DNA from 3 places in the Ornithinibacillus sp. 4-3 genome. Region 2 is predicted to be linked to each of the others. Evidence: predicted binding sites of a transcription regulator. Region 2 holds the regulator's gene; each other region holds the start of a gene.
The links. The regulator LexA, encoded in region 2, represses DNA repair genes until DNA is damaged. The targets are predictions, from matches to a motif close to CGAACATATGTTCG.

Region 1 (7,489 bases), 530 kb from region 2:
TATTCGTTGGCCATTTTTTATTGAAGGAATGTTCTTAGGAATTTTTGGATCGATTATTCCGATTACATTTATCATGACAGGATATTATTTCCTATACACGAGGGTCAGTGGTCAAACTAAATTTGCATTTATTGAGCTCCTCCCATTCCATCCATTTGCATGGCAATTATCATTAATTGTACTTGCTATCGGTACGTTCATTGGTATGTGGGGAAGTGTCATGAGTATACGTAAGTTTCTTAAAGTTTAATAGTATCAGAGAAATGTTTGGGGTATTTGAGAGGGAGGAGTACAAAGAAATCAATGAAGAAATTAGCATCAGTTTTAACGTTTGTATTTGTAGTCGCAGCGGTATGTTTGAATGGGGAATTGGTTTCGGCAAAGACAGTCAATGATATCGAAAAGGAAATTAACGAATTAGAGAATGAACAGCAACAGATTCAAGAGAAGAAAAATAATTTGGATCAAGATAAACGCACAACAGAGAATCAAATAGAAGGAAATATCAATGAACAAGAAACAGTAAATAAAGAAATACAAGAGCTTGATAAATCCTTAGTTGATACGACAACAAAAGTGCAAGAAAAAGAAAGAGAAATTGAAGAAACAAATAATAAGATTGACGAGTTAAATAAAGAGATTTTAACATTAGAGGATGAAATTGTTGAATTAGAAGATAAGATAGCGAAACGTGAAGTATTATTACGTGATCGACTTCGTTCTATTCAACAAAGTGGTGGAGAAATCTCCTATATGGCTGTTATCTTTGGAGCACAAAATTTTGTTGATTTAATTAGTCGCTCTTTAGTGGTCAATGACATAATGGATCAGGATAAAACTATTATGGAAGAGCAAGCAGCGGATATTGCAGCTTTAGAGGAGAAAACACAACGATTAACGGTAGCGAAAAAAGATGTTGAAGATCAAAAAGTTGCTTTAGAAACACAAAAAGAAGAATTTGTGGTATTAAAGGATCAGTTAAATAAACAAATTGCCCAAATGGAAGAAGTTAAAGAAGAGCTTCTTGGACAGCAAGAGGAATTAGAAGGGTATGCAATGAGCTTAGAAGAAGAGCAGCAAGTGTTAATGGACCAAGAAACAATTATTGCTCAAGCTAAAACAAGTGCTTTAAGTGAAAAAGCACAAATAGAAGAACAAATACGAATTGAAGCAGAAAAGCGTGAACAAGAAAGAATTGCAGAAGAGAAACGAAAAGCAGAACAAGAGCGAATTGCAGAAGAAAAACGACTTGAGGAGCAGGAGCGCTTAGAGAAAGAAAAAACTACGGTAGCGGCTGCTAAACCACAAGTAGAATCCGCTTCTAAAAGTAGTGCACCAGCTTCAAATAGCGAACCAAGCAGTGGTTCTAATGATAACTCTAGTAGTAATAATCCGCCACCTTCAAATGAGGGAGCTTCATCAGGAGGCGGAGGTAAGTTAAGTTGGCCAGCATCCGGGAGACTAAGTTCGACATATGGTTATCGCGATTTTAATGGTGGCGGTTTCCATTATGGTATTGATATTGCTGCGTCACAAGGAACACCGGTTTCATCATCTGCTCCAGGTGTAGTAACAAGAGCAAGTTATTCACCTAGCTATGGAAATGTTGTTTATGTTTATCATAGCGATTTGAATCTAACTACAGTATATGCTCATTTACATAGTATGTCTGTAAGTTCAGGACAACAGGTAAGTAGTGGCCAATCGATTGGTACTATTGGAAATACAGGTCAGTCATTTGGAAACCATCTTCATTATGAAGTACATGAAGGAGCATGGAGACAACATGGCGGAGTAGATCCGATGAAATACTTAAACTAGTTGAACATATGTATAATATAAGGACATTGCACAATTTTGTGTAGTGTCCTTTCATTATCAACATGGAAGAATGGGAAAATATCTGTTGAATGAAAATAAAATATTTAATGAATTTTTGATTCGTTATCTCTAGAGTATAAAAAAATACTTATATCAAGTATAATAAAATCAAACGTTCATAATACTGAGGTGAAAAAGAAACTTGAAAAAGATAAATATTGTATTTATATTTGTTGCAGCCCTAGCAATTGGATTTGTGGGAGCAATCGCTGGAGTAAAGGTTGCTGAACAATTTTTACCAAATGCGCAACAAAATATTGTATTACCAGATTCAAATGCGAATGAAGGAACTAATCAGGGAAGCACTACTGATAGCCATGCACAATTTGATAAATTAGCTCAAACATATGAGCTAATCAAACAATATTATATTGAAGATGTTGAAGATGAAGTACTAATAGAAGGTGCATTACAAGGGATGCTAGAGGCATTAGGTGATCCATATAGCTCGTATATGGACTTAGAATCCATGTCAAGATTTAATGAACAAATTGAAGCTTCCTTTGAAGGAATTGGTGCAGAGGTTAGTATGGTTAATGGAAAAGTAACGATTGTTTCGCCGATAAAGGATTCACCTGCAGAAGCTGCTGGGCTTCGTCCAAATGATCAAATTAACCGTATTGACGGAGATACAATTGAAGATTTAGATTTAAATCAAGCTGTGGAACGAATTCGTGGTGAAAAAGGAACAGAAGTAAAGATTGAAATTATTCGTCCAGGGGTTGAAAATCCTTTCGAATTAACTATTGTTCGAGATGAAATACCATTGGAGACTGTACATGTGGAAAAGGATGAGTCTGATGGTAAAAATACAGGAATTATTGAAATAAGCTCTTTTTCAGAAACAACAGCTGCTGATTTTGCAGAGGAGCTTTCGAAGTTAGAAGAAGATGGAATAGAAGGATTAGTAATTGATGTTCGAGGAAATCCAGGCGGTTTATTACAATCAGTAGAGCAAATTTTAGGTAATTTTGTTCCAGAGGATATACCGATTTATCAAATTGAGAGCGCAGATGGAGAAACTGTTTCTTACTACTCTGATCTACCAGAGAAAAAGCCTTATCCAATTACTGTATTAATTGATGAAGGAAGTGCCTCTGCCTCAGAAATTTTAGCAGTAGCATTAAAGGAAATGGGATATGATGTAATTGGTCTCACAAGCTATGGGAAAGGAACCGTACAACAAGCAGTTCCTTTAGGTGATGGAAGTACAGTCAAATTAACGTTCCAAAAATGGCTTTCTCCAGAAGGAAATTGGATTCATGAAAATGGTGTAGAGCCAACTATCGAACAAGAGCAACCAGAGTATTACCTTGTACATCCTGTTCAATTAGAAAATACAGCGAAGCTAAATGTAGAAGGAGATCATATTAAGAATCTACAGCAAATATTAATTGGTTTAGGTTATGATATGGAAGCAACAGGTATCTTTGATGTCCAAATGCAAAATGCTGTTAAAGACTTCCAGCAAAAGAATGATTTACAGGTTACAGGAGAAGTTGATCAACAAACAGGTGATTTATTGGAAGCTAAAATCATTGAAAAAATCCGTGATAAAGATGATGATTTACAGTTAAATAAAGCAATAGAAGCTTTGTATCAATAAGATATCTTATCCGAAAAATTCGCAACATCGTGTTGCGAATTTTTCATTATTAGGAGAAAACTTTCCAAAATTAAGATATAAGGTTTTCAAGCAAGTTTTCTTTAATTAGTGAATAACCTGTATTTATTTGGTAAAATAAAAAGAAGCGATATAATTGATAATAGGGCATATATCTTATAAAAGCTCGCTAAACCAAGGCGGTGAATAAGTTGTTGGAGATCTGGTTAATTGAATTATTAAAAGCAATAGGAAAACTATTTTTAAACCCTTTATTATATTGGACCTTTTTATTAGTATGGGTAGCGAGTAGTAAGCGAATTCATCATGAGCGTATGAATTTTGGTACAAAGATTTTTAATAGATTTTCAGAATTCAAAGGTACATGGGGTATTTCATTGATTATTGGATTAGTAGTCTCTCTACTAACAATTGGTGTAGGGATGGTCTTTTCCATAGAAACAATTTTATTATTAAGTGGAGTAATTATTTTATTAAGTATTTCTTTTCGTTTTACCTTGTTATCACCTAGTTATACGATTGGAATTACTTTCTTACTATTATTATTTGCACCTTTTCTGCTGGAATACCAAACCTATATAGAAGTAGATTTATTTTCAAAGGTTGATTTCACAACCGTTGCTATCTTACTTGGAGTCTTTTTAATTGTAGAAGCATTACTAACTAGACGTGTGAAAAGAAATGACACATATCCTAGTTTAGTACGTAGTCAACGAGGAAATTGGATTGGTCAGCATCAATTTAAGAAACTGCATTTAATTCCATTCTTTGTAATATTACCGGTTGGAGAAATAACATCTTTTGCAGCTTATTGGCCTTATTTTTCACTGGGAGAACAGACATATAGCTTTATTCTTGTGCCTTTTGTTATTGGCTTTGATTATAAAGTTCGTGGAATTTTACCAGAGATTGCAGCAAAGAAGGTTTCAAAAGGGATATTCTATCTTGGCTTTATTGTTCTCTTAATTGCAGCAGGTAGCATTTACATCAGCTGGTTATCTTTAGTTGCAGTCATTTTTGCTATCTTAGGAAAAGAATATATTAATTATTTGCAAAGAATTGAGGATCGAGATCGATCTGCTTACTATAATAAAGTGGCAGAAGGCTTGAAAGTACTTGCGGTCATTCCAAATACACCAGCAGATCGATTGAATATATTAGCTGGTGAGGTTATTGTAAAAGTAAACGATAAAAAAATTTATTCCATAAAAGAATTCTACCTAGCGTTACAAAATAGCGGTGCTTTTTTCAAACTAGAAATATTGGATGATAATAATGAGGTGCGTTTTGTCCAAAGTGCACTATATGAAGAGGATCATCATGAATTAGGAATTATTTTCCCTCAAGAACCACATCGTCAAAATAAATAATAGAAAACAATCAAAAATGGTTCTAATTATCAGAAATTGATAATTAGAACCATTTTTATATTTTGAAGCAAGGAAAAACGTAAGGCTAAGAGCATGATGCCTCATTCTGAGTTTTGGTACTCGGAGCGAGACATCCCTATCTTTGAATAAGAATTAATTTGTACAAAAGTTTACCTTTCTCTTTAAAAAGAAAAACGCAAATGATCAATCAAATCAGGAATATCGATAAAAGGATTGCGATTTCCTTGAATCTCATAGATTGCTTTATTACGATGCTTTTCATAAAGGCTTACAGGTTCTTGATGATGCCATTTTCTTAAAGTAGGCAGATGAATGCGTTTTAGGTGTTTTTTATGTATTGAATTTGGATAACGCAATAGGAAATAGAAGGTTGCGCGTGCAACGATACCTTTTCCATAAGCCGGTTCGAAACCACTTAAATCTTGTTTTCCGCATATTGATTCTTGTTGAACAGAACTGTTTGATGGATCATATTCATGGAAAGGATAGTTAGATCGTAAATTATTGCAAGTTGGTTCACAGACAAATAAATGATGTAAATCTCCTTTCATTGGTTCTTTTGCATGAAACCAAGATTGAGGAATAACATGTTCTGTGTTAAATCGGTGTTGCTTCGAAATATTCCGCAGTCTTTCAATCATTTCTTCATCAATCTCCTCATGGAGTTCATCTTGATGGAATAGTCGATGGTAGCTATCATAGCGCTTCTGAAGGGTAATAAAATCCTGTTCAATCATAGCTTGGGAATCGATTGGTTCTCCTGAATAAATACTAAATAATTTGCCATTAGGGTGTAAATCAACCCAAGTATATAGAAAATGGTCTTTACTGTAAAAATAAGGATAAATATTTTCATGCGTTTCAGAAACTAATTTATGATATTGTTTAAATAATACTTCTTTACGAATAGATATATTTTTATAATAGCTTTTAATCCAATGTCGATCTTCTTTTTCATGATAGTAAAGATCGGGATTATTACTAATTTGTTGTTGATAATTTAAGAGTCGATAAATGAAGTCCTCTGGATCACATCTTTTCATTTCTTCTAATGCAATAATTTCATTTTTTATCATCAAATCAGCCTCATTTCATACAACAAAGCTTCAAGTTTTCTAGAATTTGAAGTTTAAGTAATTCAGGTGAAAGTAATTTAATATCCTACCATATATTTTTAAAAATTTATGGTTGATTGCCCTGTAGTGGCTATATTATATCATGTTGACAAAATCTGTACTTCAATATTTTAAATGATTTACAATATATTTGAAAAACATTTTCGCGAATGTTTGTTCGTTTTTATGTTAAAATAGATTGTAGAAGTTGAAAATGGGAATAAGTATATAAACGAGTATGTGATACTTATTTTTACATAATAGATCGGAGGATTACTTCGTGAAAGATAAGTTTGAATTAGTTTCAAGATATGAACCAAATGGAGATCAACCAAAGGCAATTGACAGTTTGGTGGAAAGAATTCTAGCTGGGCAACGTCATTCGACGCTGTTAGGGGCAACAGGTACAGGTAAAACCTTTACTGTTTCTAATGTTGTTAATGAAATTCATCGACCTACATTAGTCATTGCTCATAATAAAACATTGGCAGGACAGCTGTATAGTGAGTTTAAAGAATACTTTCCAAATAATGCGGTAGAGTATTTTGTTAGTTTCTATGATTATTATCAACCAGAAGCTTATGTACCTTCAACAGATACATTTATTGAGAAGGATGCGAGTATTAATGATGAGATTGATAAGTTAAGACACTCTGCAACAGCAGCATTATTTGAAAGGCGCGATGTGTTAATTGTTGCAAGTGTTTCTTGTATCTATGGACTCGGGTCGCCTGTTGAGTATGGAAGTCATATGATATCTTTACGTGTTGGTATGGAGAAAGAACGGGATCAATTATTACGTGATCTAGTAAGCAACCAATATGCTCGTAATGATATTGACTTCCAACGTGGTACATTCCGCGTTCGTGGAGATTCTGTTGAAATTATTCCAGCATCTCGTACAGAACAATGTATTCGTATTGAATTTTTCGGAGATGAAATTGATCGCATACGTGTAGTTGATGCCTTAACTGGTGAAATTATTGGGGATATGGAACATGCTGTTATTTTTCCGGCGTCACACTTCGTAACAGGTGAAGAAAAGATGCGAGTAGCAATTGAGAATATCCGTACAGAATTAGAAGAACAGCTGGAGAAAATGCGTGCAAATAATAAGCTTCTAGAAGCACAAAGATTAGAGCAACGCACGAATTATGATTTAGAAATGATGAATGAGATGGGATTTTGCTCAGGGATTGAAAATTATTCGAGGCACTTAGCACATCGTCCAGCAGGTTCTACACCATATACTTTATTTGATTATTTTCCTGAGGATTTTTTAATCGTGATTGATGAGTCACATGCGACATTACCACAAATTCGCGGGATGTATAATGGGGACCAGGCTAGGAAACAAATGCTTGTAGACCATGGATTTCGTTTGCCCTCAGCACTGGATAACCGTCCTTTGAGATTTGAAGAATTTGAGGAGAAGGCAAATCAATTAATTTATGTTTCTGCTACTCCTGGACCATATG
Region 2 (7,489 bases):
ATCATTAATGGTAGGTATATCCGTAGTCATGCATTAAATCATGCGATTACACGTGCTTATCACACATTACTTCCAATTAATCGCTATCCAGTTGCTGTCTTAGCTATACAAATGGATCCAATCTTAGTTGATGTGAATGTACATCCAACAAAGCTAGAAGTACGTTTTAGTAAAGAAAAAGAGCTAATAGAGGCCATTGAAGTAATGATACGTGATAACTTTCGTAAACAAACATTAATACCAGAAATAAAGCCTAAACCAACGACAGAAGAAAGAAAATCAGTTCAACATGAGCTTGATTTCAATCAATGGCAAAAACATGTAGTTCCGGAACCATACAAAGTAAATGAAACAATGCAAATCCACGAAACTCCAGTTTTTGAGCATAAAAGTATTACTGAAGAATTACCAAATCAAATAGAACAAGAAATTCATATAGAGCAAAAAGAACCAAAAGAAACTCCGTTACCTGTTCAAGAAAATTCACCGCAAATAGAAGTAGAGCCACAACAGCGTGTTCCAGTTATGTATCCTGTTGGACAAGTTCAAGGAACTTATATTATTGCTCAAAATGAACAAGGATTATATTTAATTGATCAGCATGCTGCACAAGAAAGAATTAAATATGAATTTTTTAAAGAGAAATTAGGTAAAACCATTAATGAATCTCAGGAGCTGCTTATTCCACTTACCTTTGAATTTTCGAAGACAGAAGCTATTTTTATTGAAAAATTTAAAGAAGAATTTGAAAAAGTAGGTTTATTTTTCGAATCGTTTGGTCATCAAACGTATATTATTCGCTCTCATCCTACATGGTTTCCAAAAGGATTTGAAATAGAAATTATTCAAGAAATGGTAGAACAAATCATTCAAAATGAAAAAATTAACATCGAAAAATTACGTGAAGAGGCTGCAATTTTAATGTCATGTAAACGTTCGATTAAAGCAAATCACTATTTAAATGATAAAGATATGTTTCGCTTGCTTGAAGACTTACGAAATACAGTTGACCCATTTACATGTCCACATGGCAGGCCGATTATTATTCATTTTTCTTCATATGATTTAGAAAAAATGTTTAAACGTGTGATGTAGTTATTAAATCGTAATAGGAGTAGAATATTGAAAAAGACTGTGATAGTGATTGTTGGCCCAACTGCGGTTGGAAAGACAAATTTAAGTATTGAAGTTGCTAAACAATTTAACGGTGAAATTATTAGCGGTGATTCCATGCAAGTATATAAAACGATGGATATTGGAACTGCAAAGGTAACCCCAGTAGAAATGCAAGGGATACCTCATTATCTGATTGATCAAATAGAACCGAATGAAGCATACTCTGTAGCTGATTTTAAAGAAGATGTTCAAAAATATATTCATGAGATTTCAGAAAGAGGAAAATTGCCAATTATTGTTGGGGGTAGTGGACTCTATATTCAAGGAGCGTTATATAATTATCATTTCTCTGATAAACAACGTGATGAATCAATTACTAAAAGATTAGAGGAACAGCTAGAGAAGCATGGTATTTCTCCATTGTATGAGTATTTACAGGAAGTAGATCCTGCTCAAGCAGAGAAAATACATCCAAATAACCATCGTCGTGTTATTCGAGCATTGGAAATTTACGAAACAACTGGGAAGAAGATGTCTGAGATAGAAGCAACACAGACGAAAGAATCTCCATACCATATTATTTTTATTGGTTTAGAAATGGAGAGAAAATTATTATATGAACAAATTAATCACCGTGTAGATCTGATGATGGAGGCAGGATTGTTAGCTGAAGTAAAAAGACTTTATGAGCTTGGATTAAAGGATTGTCAATCTATGAAAGCCATTGGTTACAAGGAATTCATTCCTTATTTCGAAGGATTTCAAGAATTAGAAGAAGCAATCGAACTACTCAAAAGAAATTCCCGTAGATATGCTAAACGTCAATATACTTGGTTTAAAAACAAAATGGATATTACTTGGTATTCAATGAATCCAGATGAGAAAATAGAAAATTACAAAAAAATATTAAAAGATATAGAAGGAATCCTTAAAAAAATATAGAATGTTATTTATTAGATAGAAATAAGGAGGAATCGCTATGGCACAATCAGTAAACATTCAAGACTTCTATTTGAATCAACTTAGAAAGACACACGGGGCTGTAACAGTGTTCTTAACCAATGGATTTCAATTAAGGGGAATAATAAAAGCCTTTGATAATTATACGGTCTTACTGGAATCAGAAGGGAAGCAGCAACTTATATACAAGCATGCGATTTCAACATATGCACCACAGAAGAATATATCTTTTGAAGAAGAATAATAAAAATCGTTTTGTGAGGAAGTAAGTAATCCTTACAAAACGATTTTTTATGAAAAAAACTGGGCGAATGTCACAATTCTGATATGAATTCATATACTAGCTTACACAGGGGTGATCTTGTGAAAGTGAAGGCTATGGAAGCAAAAACATCCAAAATTAATATTGTTCTCCAAGAAGAGAAAAATGTTTTATATCAACGGGAGAATGAAGTAAGTCATCCTTTATTAGAACAAATCGATAAAGCATTTGCAGATTTAATTAATATGAATGAAATAAAGGGCACATTAAAGGAAATTTGCGCGATGTTATGGATTAATCAGCAACGAGAAAATTTTGGTTTACTAAGCAGCAAACAAGTTTTGCATATGCTATTTACAGGTAATCCTGGTACAGGAAAAACAACCGTTGCTCGTAAGCTTGCAAAAATTTATTATGAATGGAATTTTTTGTCTAAAGGACAATTTATAGAAGTAGAGCGTGCTGACCTTGTTGGAGAATACATTGGGCAAACTGCACAAAAAACAAGGGCATTGATTCAGAAGGCACAAGGTGGGATCTTATTTATTGATGAAGCTTATTCTCTTTCAAGAGGTGGAGAGAAGGATTTTGGAAAAGAAGCAATCGATACACTCGTAACACATATGGAGAATAATTATACTGATTTTGTACTTATTTTAGCAGGCTATCCGAATGAAATGGAAAATTTTTTGAATTTAAATCCTGGACTACAGTCAAGATTCCCATTTATTATTGATTTTCCTGATTTCTCAGGTAAAGAATTACTTGAGGTAGCTAAAAAGATGGTTATGGCAAGAGAGTTTTCTTTAACGAAGGAAGCGGAATGGCATTTGCAAAAGCATTTTCATGAAAAAACAAGCACATCAACCCGCCATTTTGCTAATGCTCGTTATGTACGAAACACAATAGAACATGCGATTCGTAAGCAGGCGGTTCGTTTAATGAAAAAACAACCTTTAACTGCAGAAGACCTCATTTTTTTATCAAAAGAAGATTTTTCTTTTTTATAGAATTTCCCCAAAGCATTACCTATTGCTATCATATTTTCTAAATTAATGTAGAATAAAAGTAATCTATATGTAAAGGACGGAAAAAAATTATATGAATGAAAAAGAAAAAATTCTTATCATGGCAGTAAAAAGACCATTCGAAAAAGAAGAACGATTTTTATCCTCCGTTGACGAGTTAAAATCATTAAGTGCAACAGCTGGTGGTGAAGTGATCGAAGTAATTACACAAAATCGTCAGCAGATTCATCCAGCTACTTACTTAGGTTCAGGAAAAGTGAATGAAATAAGAGAAAGAGTGGATAGTTTAGAAATCGATCTTGTTATTTCTAATGATGAGTTATCTCCTGGGCAGTTACGAAATTTAGGAGATTTATTTGGAGTACGTGTCATTGATCGGAGTCAATTGATCCTAGATATATTTGCTATGCGTGCAAAGACAAAAGAAGGTAAGCTACAGGTCGAATTGGCACAATTAGAATATACATTGCCGAGATTACGAGGTATTGGAATTGAACTATCTCGTCTTGGAGCGGGAATTGGTACACGTGGTCCTGGGGAAACAAAACTTGAGACAGATCAACGACATATTCGTAGACGTATTGATGAAATTAAACGTCGACTTACTTTAGTGGTAAAACAGCGTGAACAATATCGAAAGCATCGCAGGGAAAAGGGCGTATTTCAAATCGCTATTGTCGGTTATACCAATGCCGGTAAATCAACCATCTTTAATCGGATTACAAATAGTGATTCATTAGAAGAAGATCAGCTTTTTGCTACGCTTGATCCGTTAACGAGACAGCTCCCATTGCCTTCAGGCTTTCAAACATTAGTTACGGATACGGTAGGATTTATTCAAGATTTACCTACTTCATTAATCGCTTCTTTTCGTTCGACTTTAGAAGAAGTTACTGAAGCAGATTTAATCTTGCATGTTGTAGATAGCTCACATCCTGATCAAGAGCAGCATCAAGCAACAGTGTTAAAAATTTTGGAGGATTTAGAAGCACATCAAATTCCCATGTTGACGGTCTATAATAAAAAGGATAAAATAACATCGGATTTTATTCCATTACATCAACCAAGTATTGTTATTAGCGCATATGATGAAGCTGAGTTAGAGCGTTTAATTATAAAAACAGAAGAAACAATTTGTGAAAACTGGGAGTCATATGCTTTACGTTTACCAATGAATGAAACAAAGAGATTACACCGTCTATTAAATGAATCGATTGTGAAATATAATCAATTTGATGAAGAAACAAATGAATATGTTGTCCATGGTTATATATCAGGAGAGCATCCACTACAAGGCTTTATAAAGGAGAACAATATCATAAATGATGGAACGAATCATACAACAAGTTGAAGCAGAGTGCGTGGCACTACATGAACAAGTAAATAAAATGGTAGAGATAAATCAAAAACGAGTCTTAGAAGCATTTAAAAATAATCGTATTGGCGATTATCATTTTAACTCTACAGATGGTTATGGCTATGATGATCTAGGTCGTGAAGGTCTAGAAAAACTGTATGCAGAAGTATTTGGGGGAGAAGATGCACTTGTGCGTCCGCAAATTATCTCTGGAACACATGCGATCTCAACAACCTTATTTAGCTTATTGCGTCCAGGTGATGAGCTATTGTATATTACAGGCGCACCATATGACACGTTAGAAGAAGTAATCGGAAAACGTGGAAATCAATCAGGTTCTTTAAAGGATTACCATATAGAATATAATGAGATTCCCTTACTGGAAAGTGGAAATGTAGACTTTCAAGAAGTGGAAAAAGCTATTACTAGTAAAACAAAGGTTATTGGGATTCAACGGTCAAAAGGATATAGTGATCGGCCTTCATTTACGATTGATGAAATTGCAGAAATGGTTAATTTCATAAAAGGAATAAATGAAAACATCATTGTCTTTGTTGACAATTGTTATGGAGAATTTGTAGAAGAATGTGAACCATTACATGTAGGAGCTGACGTTATTGCTGGTTCTTTAATTAAAAATCCCGGTGGAGGCTTGGTTCGTTCTGGTGGTTATATCGTTGGGAAAGAACATATTGTAGAACAAGCAGCTAATCGTTTAACAGCTCCAGGTTTAGGAAAAGAAGCAGGAGCAACTTTAAATATGCTCCAGGAAATGTATCAAGGATTCTTCTTAGCACCGCATGTTGTTGGGGAATCTATCAAAGGCTCGATTTTTACTGCAAGACTTATGGAATTACTGGGATATACGACAACACCTCATTATCAAGCAAAACGTACGGATTTAATTCAGTCGATTACTTTTAATGATCCAGAACAGATGATTGCTTTTTGTCAGGCGATTCAAGAAAACTCACCTATTAATTCATTTGTTGCCCCCTATCCAAGTAAGATGCCAGGATATGATAATGAAGTAATTATGGCAGCTGGAACCTTCATTCAAGGGGCGAGTATTGAGTTAAGTGCTGATGGCCCAATTAAACCTCCTTATCTTGTGTTTGTACAAGGAGGATTAACATATGCGCATGTCAAACTCGCGATAATAGGTTGTGTAAATAAATTAATAGAAAAAGGTTATATCCAACAAGGTAACTTAATAATTAGTAAATAAAAAAAGCAAGCTTCGTTGATCCATATTAAAATCAACGAAGCTCGCTTTTTATGGTTTAAGGCTATATTTTCTTATCCAAAATGACGATATAATCCAATGACTTTACCTAGAATCGATACATTTTGTAAAAGCAGTGGCTCCATATAATCGTTCTCAGGCTGTAAACGGATATGATCAGATTCTTTATAAAAAGTTTTGACAGTTGCTTCATCATCCTCTGTCATCGCTACTACAATATCACCATTTAATGCTGTGTTTTGCTGTTTAACAATAACCCGATCTCCATCTAGGATTCCTGCATTAACCATACTTTCTCCTTCAACAATTAAAATAAATAAATTATCGTTCTCATTAGCAGCAGAACGTGGTAGAGGAATATATTCTTCTATGTTTTCAATTGCTGTAATAGGAATACCAGCTGTAACTTTCCCAATAACGGGAGCATAGCGAGCTTCATCTTTTGGAACTGAATTTTCCATATCTAAATCCAAAATTTCAATCGCACGAGGTTTGGTAGGATCTCTTCGGATATAGCCTTTCCTCTCTAATCTTGATAGATGTCCATGAACAGTTGAACTAGAAGCTAATCCAACAGCTTTAGCAATTTCACGTACAGATGGTGGATAACCTTTAATCTCAACCTGCTCTTTTATGTAATCGAGTATCATTTGTTGTCTTTTAGCCAGTTTTGACATGTCTGCTTCACCTCGCTCTTTATGTTTGATTGTATTAATTTTATCATTCATAAAATCAAAATGCAAACATTCGTTCGAATAAATTAGTGGAAAAGCTGATAACAAAGGGGAGTGGGGCTGAGCTGTTTCTATTTAGCCCCAAAAATAGCCCCAGTAACATTGTTTCCAAAAAGTTGAACAGCTTTATCTTGAGTTTCTTTTAGTAGTGTATTATCTAGTCGCTCAGCAATAATGTTTCTTGGTAATTCTTTATTTAATGTAAGCAAGCTTATAGAAAATAACTTGTGTGGTAAAGATTTATCAAAAAATGAAATACTTGTAACGATTAATTATAAAGCTTTAGCGGATATTTATTAAAGTTTAATCAGGACAAATAAAAATGTTAGAATATATTAAAGGATAAGAAAGTTAATATAAATATAGAGTACTATAATAGCTTCAGATTAAATTCAAATTGGAGGTTTATCATGAATCCTAAAGTTATTACATTTGATGTATATTCAGCTTTAACTGATCTTAAAGGTAGTGTAGTTCAGGAATTGCAAAATGTTTTACAGGATGAAAATATTCACTATCCTACCATGTTTCAAATGTGGCGCGATAGACAATGGAATTACTTATTGATTACTAATTCTCTGCAAAAAGGATATGTTAGCTATCATACATTAACGACACGCGCACTAGAATATACGTTAAATCAATATAAAATTGATCTGACAGAGCAAGAAAAGGAACAATTAGTAGCCGGATGGAGCCGATTAAAGCTTTGGCCTGAAGCAGAACAAATATTGATGAGGCTTAGAGAAAAAGGGTATAAACTCGGAATGCTTTCAAATGGGGATG
Region 3 (7,489 bases), 240 kb from region 2:
ATTTCTTTCTACTGGTAATTGCTTTAACGGTTGCTCTAGCCATTCCTTTAATGCTTGCATACCTTTTTTTGTAAGAGAGTATTCTTTACGTGTAGGCTTTCCTTCGTCTGATGTTATTTGAACTGTTGCTAATTCATCTGCTTCTATAAGCTTTAAAGTTGGATAGATTTGTCCGTAGCTAATTTTCCAGAAATGAGTAAGGCTGTTATCAATAAAACTTTTTATTTCATAACCAGATCGGCAGTCTGTTGTTAGGATTCCAAGTATCGCGTATGTTGTATCATTGTATTTCTTCATTTATTTCACCACATATCTTTAAGATATATATCATTTAGATATATAATACATATTTCAATCGAAAAAGTAAAGAGAGATCAATTAAAAAAGAGGCATATATACGTAAAGTAAAAAGAATGTCATAATAAATATAGAAGTATTCATTTTTAACGAAGTAATAGACTAACTTTCTATTTTGATGGGAAAAATAGCAGTGATGCTACTTTTCTAAAGGTGTTAGCTAATAAAATGCTAATAAGGTATAAGGGGAAACAAATATGAGAAGTATGCAAAGCTGGATGATAGAACGATTACTTATGCGTTTTAGTAATAAAAATAGCTTTACGAATAAGAAAAAGTATAAGGCTTTTTTAAAAAAGCGACGAATCGAAAATGAAAAACCATATAAATTATCAAAATATATTCAGCAAAAATTTAATATCAAAAAAGAAATTTTTGCTGAAATGGAATGTTACATATTTAATTCAGACCTTGCCGACTCAAAAAAATCCATACTCTATTTACATGGAGGAGGATATATTAAACAGCCTTCCATATACCATTGGCATTTTCTCGGAAAACTAGCAAAAGCTACAAATGCTAAAATATATGTTCCAATTTATCCAAAAGCACCTAATCATCAATATAAAGAGTCTTTTGATAAAGTTCTGCCAATATATAAATGGATTTTAGAGATATCGAATAAAAAAGATATTATTTTAATGGGAGATTCTGCTGGTGGAGGATTCGCATTAGCGCTAGCACAATTACTTTTAGAGAAAAAATTATTACAACCAAGACATATTATTTTACTATCTCCTTGGCTCGATCTTACCTTGAAGAATCCAGAAGCTTCCAAACTAGAGCGCAAAGATCCAATGTTAGGTATTTATGGCTTGATTCAAATGGGTAAAGCATATGCAGGAGATACTGATCCAAACCATTATTTATTAAGTCCAATCAATGGAAAATTAAAGGGATTAGGAGAAATTACTTTATTTGTAGGGACACATGAAGTCTTTTTGCCAGATGCAAGAAAGCTTATTGAAATGGCTAAACCATTGGATGTAAAAATAAATTATTTTGAATATCCGAAAATGAATCATATTTTCTTGCTCTATCCTACCCCAGAAGCCAAAAAAGCTACTAAAGAAATTGTAAAGATTATTATGCAAAAATGAAAGCTATGAAGGGTAATGAAAATAGAGTATAAGCAAAAACAGCATGTATAGAGGTGTTCAACTTATGAGTGAATGGTACAGACTTGATAATGCAGGTAAAGTGTTTCATGCTGTGTCAGAACCAGCTAATTCTTCGGTCTTCCGAATTTCAACTATTATGAAGAAAACTGTACAATCAGAGAAACTTCAATTGGCATTAGATAAAACGATTAAACGATTTCCCATATTTGCAGTGAAGCTTCGAAAAGGAGCTTTCTGGGATTTTCTAGTAGACAATAAGGAGAAGCTATATGTTCAGCTAGAAAGTCAATATCCATGTGCGCCAATCGATCCATTAGAAACAAATGGCTTCTTACTACGCATTATTTATTATAAAAAGCGGATTTCAGTTGAATTTTTTCATTCCGTTACAGATGGCACAGGCGCTTTAGAATTTATGAAAGCATTAGTTTATTACTACTTAGTTCATTTAGGGGAAGAAGTAAACTATGAGAGTGTGTTGATCGATATTCATAATGAACAAAGTTACTATGAAAGAGACGATAGCTATCAAAACTATGTCACAAATGAAAAAACAGTAATGGCTAAGGAAATATCTTCTTATCAAATTCGTGGAGTACCCATAGATCAAACCATAACAATCCATGGGAGAATGAGTGCAGGCAAAATACATCAGCTTGCTAAAAAGCACGAAACAACAATTACTGTATTTATCACTGCTATTTTAATTGCAGCTATTTATAAAGAAAGATTAAAGTACAGAGCATATAAAGAGGAAATAAAAATTGCTATTCCAGTTAATTTACGAAGCCTTTTTCCATCTAATACATTACGTAATTTTTTTGGAGTAGTTAATATAGGGATGGTTGTTACAGAAAGCACAACATTGGAAGAAATTATTAGAGAAACATCAAAGCAATTACAGGAAAAAGTACAAAAAGAAATTTTACAGCAAAGCATTAATGATAGAGTAAAATGGCAAACAAGATTAACCGCACGTTTTATCCCACTTCCATTAAAATATTATGCGATTCGTTATGGGTACAGAAGCTTCAGTGAACGTACAAAAGCGATGACTTTGACAAATATGGGTATGGTCCGCTTCTCTGAATCTATAGATCCACATATTTCTCATATGGAAATGGTGATGTACCCAACAAAGAAAAGTCCAATCAATGGAGGTATGATTGCTGTTGGGGATGAACTTGTCATCACATTTGCCCGAATGATACAAGAAGCAGATATTATCCGTACCTTTTTTAAAGAACTGTCTAAAACTTATAACTTGGAGATAGAGGTGTACTCCAATGACAATAGATAAAACCGAGAAACATTATTGTACGAATTGTAATATCTATACAAAACAACATTATTGCCCTCTATGTAAACAGGGGCTTTCTGAAGTGATAGAGGAAAACGAATACTATCCAGCCTATGAAATGAAAATAAAGCGACGTTATTTTATCCAGCGTCTTGTTCTGTTTATTGCAATTTTCTCTATTAGTACAAGTCTGTTAATAAATTTATTAACAGACCCAGATACATTATGGTTTTTATATGTGTTAGGTCCAGTATTATATGGTTTATTATGTATTAATCATACTATTTTATCCAAGGCACATACTGGTTCAAAAGTGATTTTTCAAGTGATTGTACTTTCTATCATGCTGTTTATCTTGGACGCAGCGTCAGGAAGCTCAAAATGGTCTATTCACTATGTTATTCCTTTCCTTGTGACCTTGGCAACCTTATTTGTAACTATTATCATTCTTAGAAAGCCAATGAAATGGAGTGAATATATAGGATATATGTCCACAATGGTCGTTTTAGGATTTCTTCCTGTTATTCTTTTTCTAAGTTCTTGGTCAACTGTTTTATGGCCAAGTGCAGTAACTGCTTTATATGCATTACTCACATTAATCGGTATGGTATTATTTTCAGAAAAAACAATGAAAAATGAAATCGTACGGAGATTTCATTTTTAGAGGGGAATCAAGGGGATATCATATGGAAATTGATAAACAAATGAATGATGTATTAAAAGTATTAACAAATGAACTACCAGAAATATTAGTTGGTATTTACTTATGTGGTTCTTCTGTACAAGGTGGATTGAAGGCTAATAGTGATTTAGATTTCTTAGTTATCGTTAAGGAAAAACTTTCTCAAAAATGCAAGCAAAATTTAATCGAAAAACTTAAATCTTTCTCTAAAAAGATTGGAGAAGACACTCATTTGCGATATGTAGAAATTTCTGTCATTGTTCAAGCACAAATTACACCTTGGTCCTATCCACCTACACAAGATTTTATCTATGGTGAATGGCTACGAGATGCTTACGATAGGGGATATATTCCTTTAAATGAAGCAAATCCTGATTTAACGATACTATTGTATCAAGCGAGAGAAGTAGCTAAAAGGCTCTATGGTTCCTATTCACTCCAAGAAATATTGCCCGAGATTCCTTTTACAGATGTGAAATTGGCAATGAAAGAATCAATTGCTGAAATAGCTTGTGATTATGAAGGTGATGAACAAAATGCAATCTTAACGCTTTGCCGGATAATCCAAACATGCTTAACTGAAAAAATCTATCCCAAAGATATTGCAGGAGAAATACAAGCTGAGCAGGCACTTACACAGCATCAAAAACTAATCATTTTAGCTGTCGAAAGCTATTTAGGTGAGAAAGAGATTAATTGGAAGAACTACGATGTTACTGAAACAGTAAATTATTTGCATAAACAAGCGTTAATATATCTTTAAATGATAGAGCATTCAAGGGAAGAAATTCTTTTGAATGCTTTTTCTAGTTTATTCATCTTGACTATAGAAACGTATGTTCTTATAATCATAAATAAGAACATATATTCTTATCGGGAGAGAGTGTGATGAAAAATATTATCATGGTGGATTACTCTAATGAACCACGTAGAAATATCATGTGTATTGATGCAAAATCCTTTTTCGCCAGCGTAGAAGCTTCTGAACGCAACCAACATCCTTTAAAAGCGCGAATTGCGGTTGTATCAAAGCCTGATAGTCAAGGTGGTTTAGTTTTAGCTTCATCTCCTTTAGTAAAAGAAAAATATGGCGTTGAAACAGGAACAAGAATTTACGAAATTCCTCCTGAAGCAAATATAGAAATCGTTGAACCACGTATGGCATTATATTTAGAAAAAAATTTAGAGATATTACGCATTTTTAAACGTTATGTAGCAGAAGAGGACTTGCATGTTTATTCCATCGATGAATCCTTTATTGACGTAACTAGATCCAAGAACCTTTTCGGCGGTGCACACCATATAGCGAAGAAAATCCAGTATGATGTTTGGAAAGAGCTAGGGTTAGTATTAACTATTGGAATAGGAGACAATCCACTTCTGGCAAAATTAGCACTCGATCATCAGGCAAAGCATGATGTGCAAAATGCTTTTATTGGGGAATGGAGATATGAAAATGTTCCAGATACCGTATGGAAAATAGGATCTTTAAGTAAGTTTTGGGGAATAGGACAAAAAACAGAAACAAATTTAAATCAATTAGGAATTCAAAATATTTATCAGCTATCTCAATATAGTATTCATAAATTAAAATCAAAATTCGGGGTCATTGGAGAGCAGCTCTTTTTTCATGCCCATGGAATTGATAGAAGCATTTTATCTGATACCTACAAGCCTAAAAGTACATCCTTTAGTAAAAATCAGATATTAAATAGAGATTATCTTGTTAAATATGATATTGAGATTGTTATTCGAGAAATGACAGATGAGAATGTAGCCAGATTAAGAAAACATCGACTAGTAACTGGTGTTATAAAATTAGCTATCGGATATTCTAAAAATACGATACATGATGGATTCAAACATGAAATGAAAATTGATGCAACAGATTCATCTAAACAACTAAAAGGATATATGCTGCTTATGTTTAATAAATATTATAAGGAAAACACTCCTGTAAGAATTATTAATATAACCTTTGGAAGACTTCGGCCCAAACAAGCTATCCAATTGAATTTCTTTGAAGCCCCAGAAGAAATCATCGAAAATGAAGAACTAGATAGTGCTATTAATATTGTTAGAAAAAAACATGGTTATACTTCATTACTGCATGCATCAAGCTTACTTGAAAGTGGGATGGCCAGATATCGAGCTAAATTGCTGGGTGGCCATAGATCCGGAAAGGAAGAGTGATATGGAGGAAGTTCATATAATACGCATTACACCGGAACAATTTGGATATGAAGATAGGGGTATTGTTAAATGGTTAGGAATGCTACTCTCCGATCATACAGAAGCACTTAAGCAGGAGAGAAAGAAAAATCAATTAAGGGAAATCAAAGCCAAAGTGGAGATGACAGAAGTAGAGAAGGCTAATATCCTTTACAAAGCTTTCACTACGGGTTCTCCTGTTTTAATCCAGGCTAATATTGTAACGAATGGAAATTATTATAAAGATCTAGCATGTAAAGTCTCAGGCTATGCCGATAATCAAATTTATTTTATATTAAAAGATAAGAGAGAAGCTAGTTGTACATTAGAAGAAATAAGAAATGTAGAATTTATGAATTTGTTAGATTGGTACGATAAAAGGGAATAATTAAAATAAAAACCAGGAGGCATAACAATGACAAATCAAAAGATTGTCCCACATTTATGGTTTGACACAGAGGCAAAGGAAGCCGTAGCATTTTATTCTTCCATTTTTCCAGAATCAAAAGTCACACATAGTATGGTATTATATGATACTCCATCAGGAAATGCTGATTTAATATCCTTCGAACTATGGGGAACAAAATTCATGGCAATTAGTGCAGGTCCTTATTTTAAATTCAATTCAACCATTTCTTTTATGGTGAACTTTGATCCATCTCGAGAAAAAAATGCAAGCAAAATAATAGATGAAGTTTGGAATAAGTTATCAGAAGAAGGCACTGTGCTGATGCCACTTGATAAATATCCGTTCAGCGAAAAGTATGGATGGATTCAAGATAAATATGGTTTGTCATGGCAATTAATTCTTACCAATCCAGAAGGTGAAGAACGTCCACCTATCATACCGTCACTATTGTTTACTAATGATGTATGCGGTAAAGCTGAAGAAGCAGCTCGTTTTTATTTATCTATATTTCAAAATGGGAAGGAAGGGCACATCGCACGTTATCCTAAAGGCATGGAGCCTAATATGGAAGGAACCATTATGTTTTCTGACTTCATGTTAGAACATCAATGGTTTGTTGCAATGGACAGTGCGGAGGCTCATTCTTTCCATTTTAATGAAGCAATCTCATTTATGGTCTATTGTGACACACAGGAAGAAATAGATTACTACTGGAATCAACTGACAGCAGTTCCAGCATCTGAACAATGCGGATGGCTGAAGGATAAATATGGCTTATCCTGGCAGATTGTACCTAAGGAAATGGATGACATGATGGAAAATGGAACAGACGAGCAAATAGCAAGTTTGAATCAAGCTACGCTTAAAATGAAAAAACTTGATCTTGCTGAGTTGCGAAAGGCTTATAAGTCAATATAATTATTGAACAGGTTCTATTAAATTAATTTTAGTAGAACCTGTATTATTTTTTTACATTGGTTTTCCCAAAAGAAAATCAAATCGCTATGTTATAATACTAGATAATTTTGAAATTCAGAGAGAAGGGTGCTTCTTGAAAAAAAGCTTATTATATATTGAAGATAACGAGAAAATAGGCAATTGGGTGAAAGAGGAATTAGAAGAGCGAGGCTTTTCAGTACAGTGGTTACTATCAGGAGAGAATGCTGAAAAAGAAGTGCTTCATCATGAAGTAGTTATTTTGGATATCATGTTGCCTGGATTAGATGGATTCACCGTTGGGAAACGCTTAAAGAAGGTAGCTCCTACAGTCCCAATTTTACTTTTATCAGCTCGAACATCGATAGATGATAAAGTGGATGGCTTGCAATTTGCGGATGATTATTTAACAAAACCTTTTCATATAGATGAATTAGTTGCTAGATTGGAAGTATTAATACGCCGAAGTGGAG

Region 1: the regulator LexA is predicted to act here: its motif matches at 6,179-6,192, upstream of uvrB (excinuclease ABC subunit UvrB).
Region 3: the regulator LexA is predicted to act here: its motif matches at 4,318-4,331, upstream of AB4Y30_RS08920 (Y-family DNA polymerase).

What each region holds. Positions count from the first base shown of each region.
Region 1 is NZ_CP162599.1:1,058,919-1,066,407, forward strand. Features, by position in the region: gene ftsX (permease-like cell division protein FtsX) at 1-250, shown strand, start outside; gene AB4Y30_RS05180 (murein hydrolase activator EnvC) at 304-1,821, shown strand; gene AB4Y30_RS05185 (S41 family peptidase) at 2,024-3,487, shown strand; gene AB4Y30_RS05190 (PDZ domain-containing protein) at 3,697-4,875, shown strand; gene AB4Y30_RS05195 (endonuclease I family protein) at 5,058-5,972, opposite strand; gene uvrB (excinuclease ABC subunit UvrB) at 6,292-7,489, shown strand, end outside.
Region 2 is NZ_CP162599.1:1,591,477-1,598,965, forward strand. Features, by position in the region: gene mutL (DNA mismatch repair endonuclease MutL) at 1-1,095, shown strand, start outside; gene miaA (tRNA (adenosine(37)-N6)-dimethylallyltransferase MiaA) at 1,123-2,058, shown strand; gene hfq (RNA chaperone Hfq) at 2,096-2,320, shown strand; gene AB4Y30_RS07690 (AAA family ATPase) at 2,440-3,348, shown strand; gene hflX (GTPase HflX) at 3,440-4,717, shown strand; gene AB4Y30_RS07700 (aminotransferase class I/II-fold pyridoxal phosphate-dependent enzyme) at 4,689-5,951, shown strand; gene lexA (transcriptional repressor LexA) at 6,023-6,646, opposite strand; gene AB4Y30_RS07710 (haloacid dehalogenase type II) at 7,114-7,489, shown strand, end outside.
Region 3 is NZ_CP162599.1:1,832,664-1,840,152, forward strand. Features, by position in the region: gene AB4Y30_RS08895 (PadR family transcriptional regulator) at 1-297, opposite strand, end outside; gene AB4Y30_RS08900 (alpha/beta hydrolase fold domain-containing protein) at 555-1,457, shown strand; gene AB4Y30_RS08905 (acyltransferase) at 1,522-2,778, shown strand; gene AB4Y30_RS08910 (DUF6320 domain-containing protein) at 2,765-3,442, shown strand; gene AB4Y30_RS08915 (aminoglycoside adenylyltransferase domain-containing protein) at 3,465-4,223, shown strand; gene AB4Y30_RS08920 (Y-family DNA polymerase) at 4,349-5,653, shown strand; gene AB4Y30_RS08925 (hypothetical protein) at 5,655-6,059, shown strand; gene AB4Y30_RS08930 (VOC family protein) at 6,087-6,998, shown strand; gene AB4Y30_RS08935 (response regulator transcription factor) at 7,132-7,489, shown strand, end outside.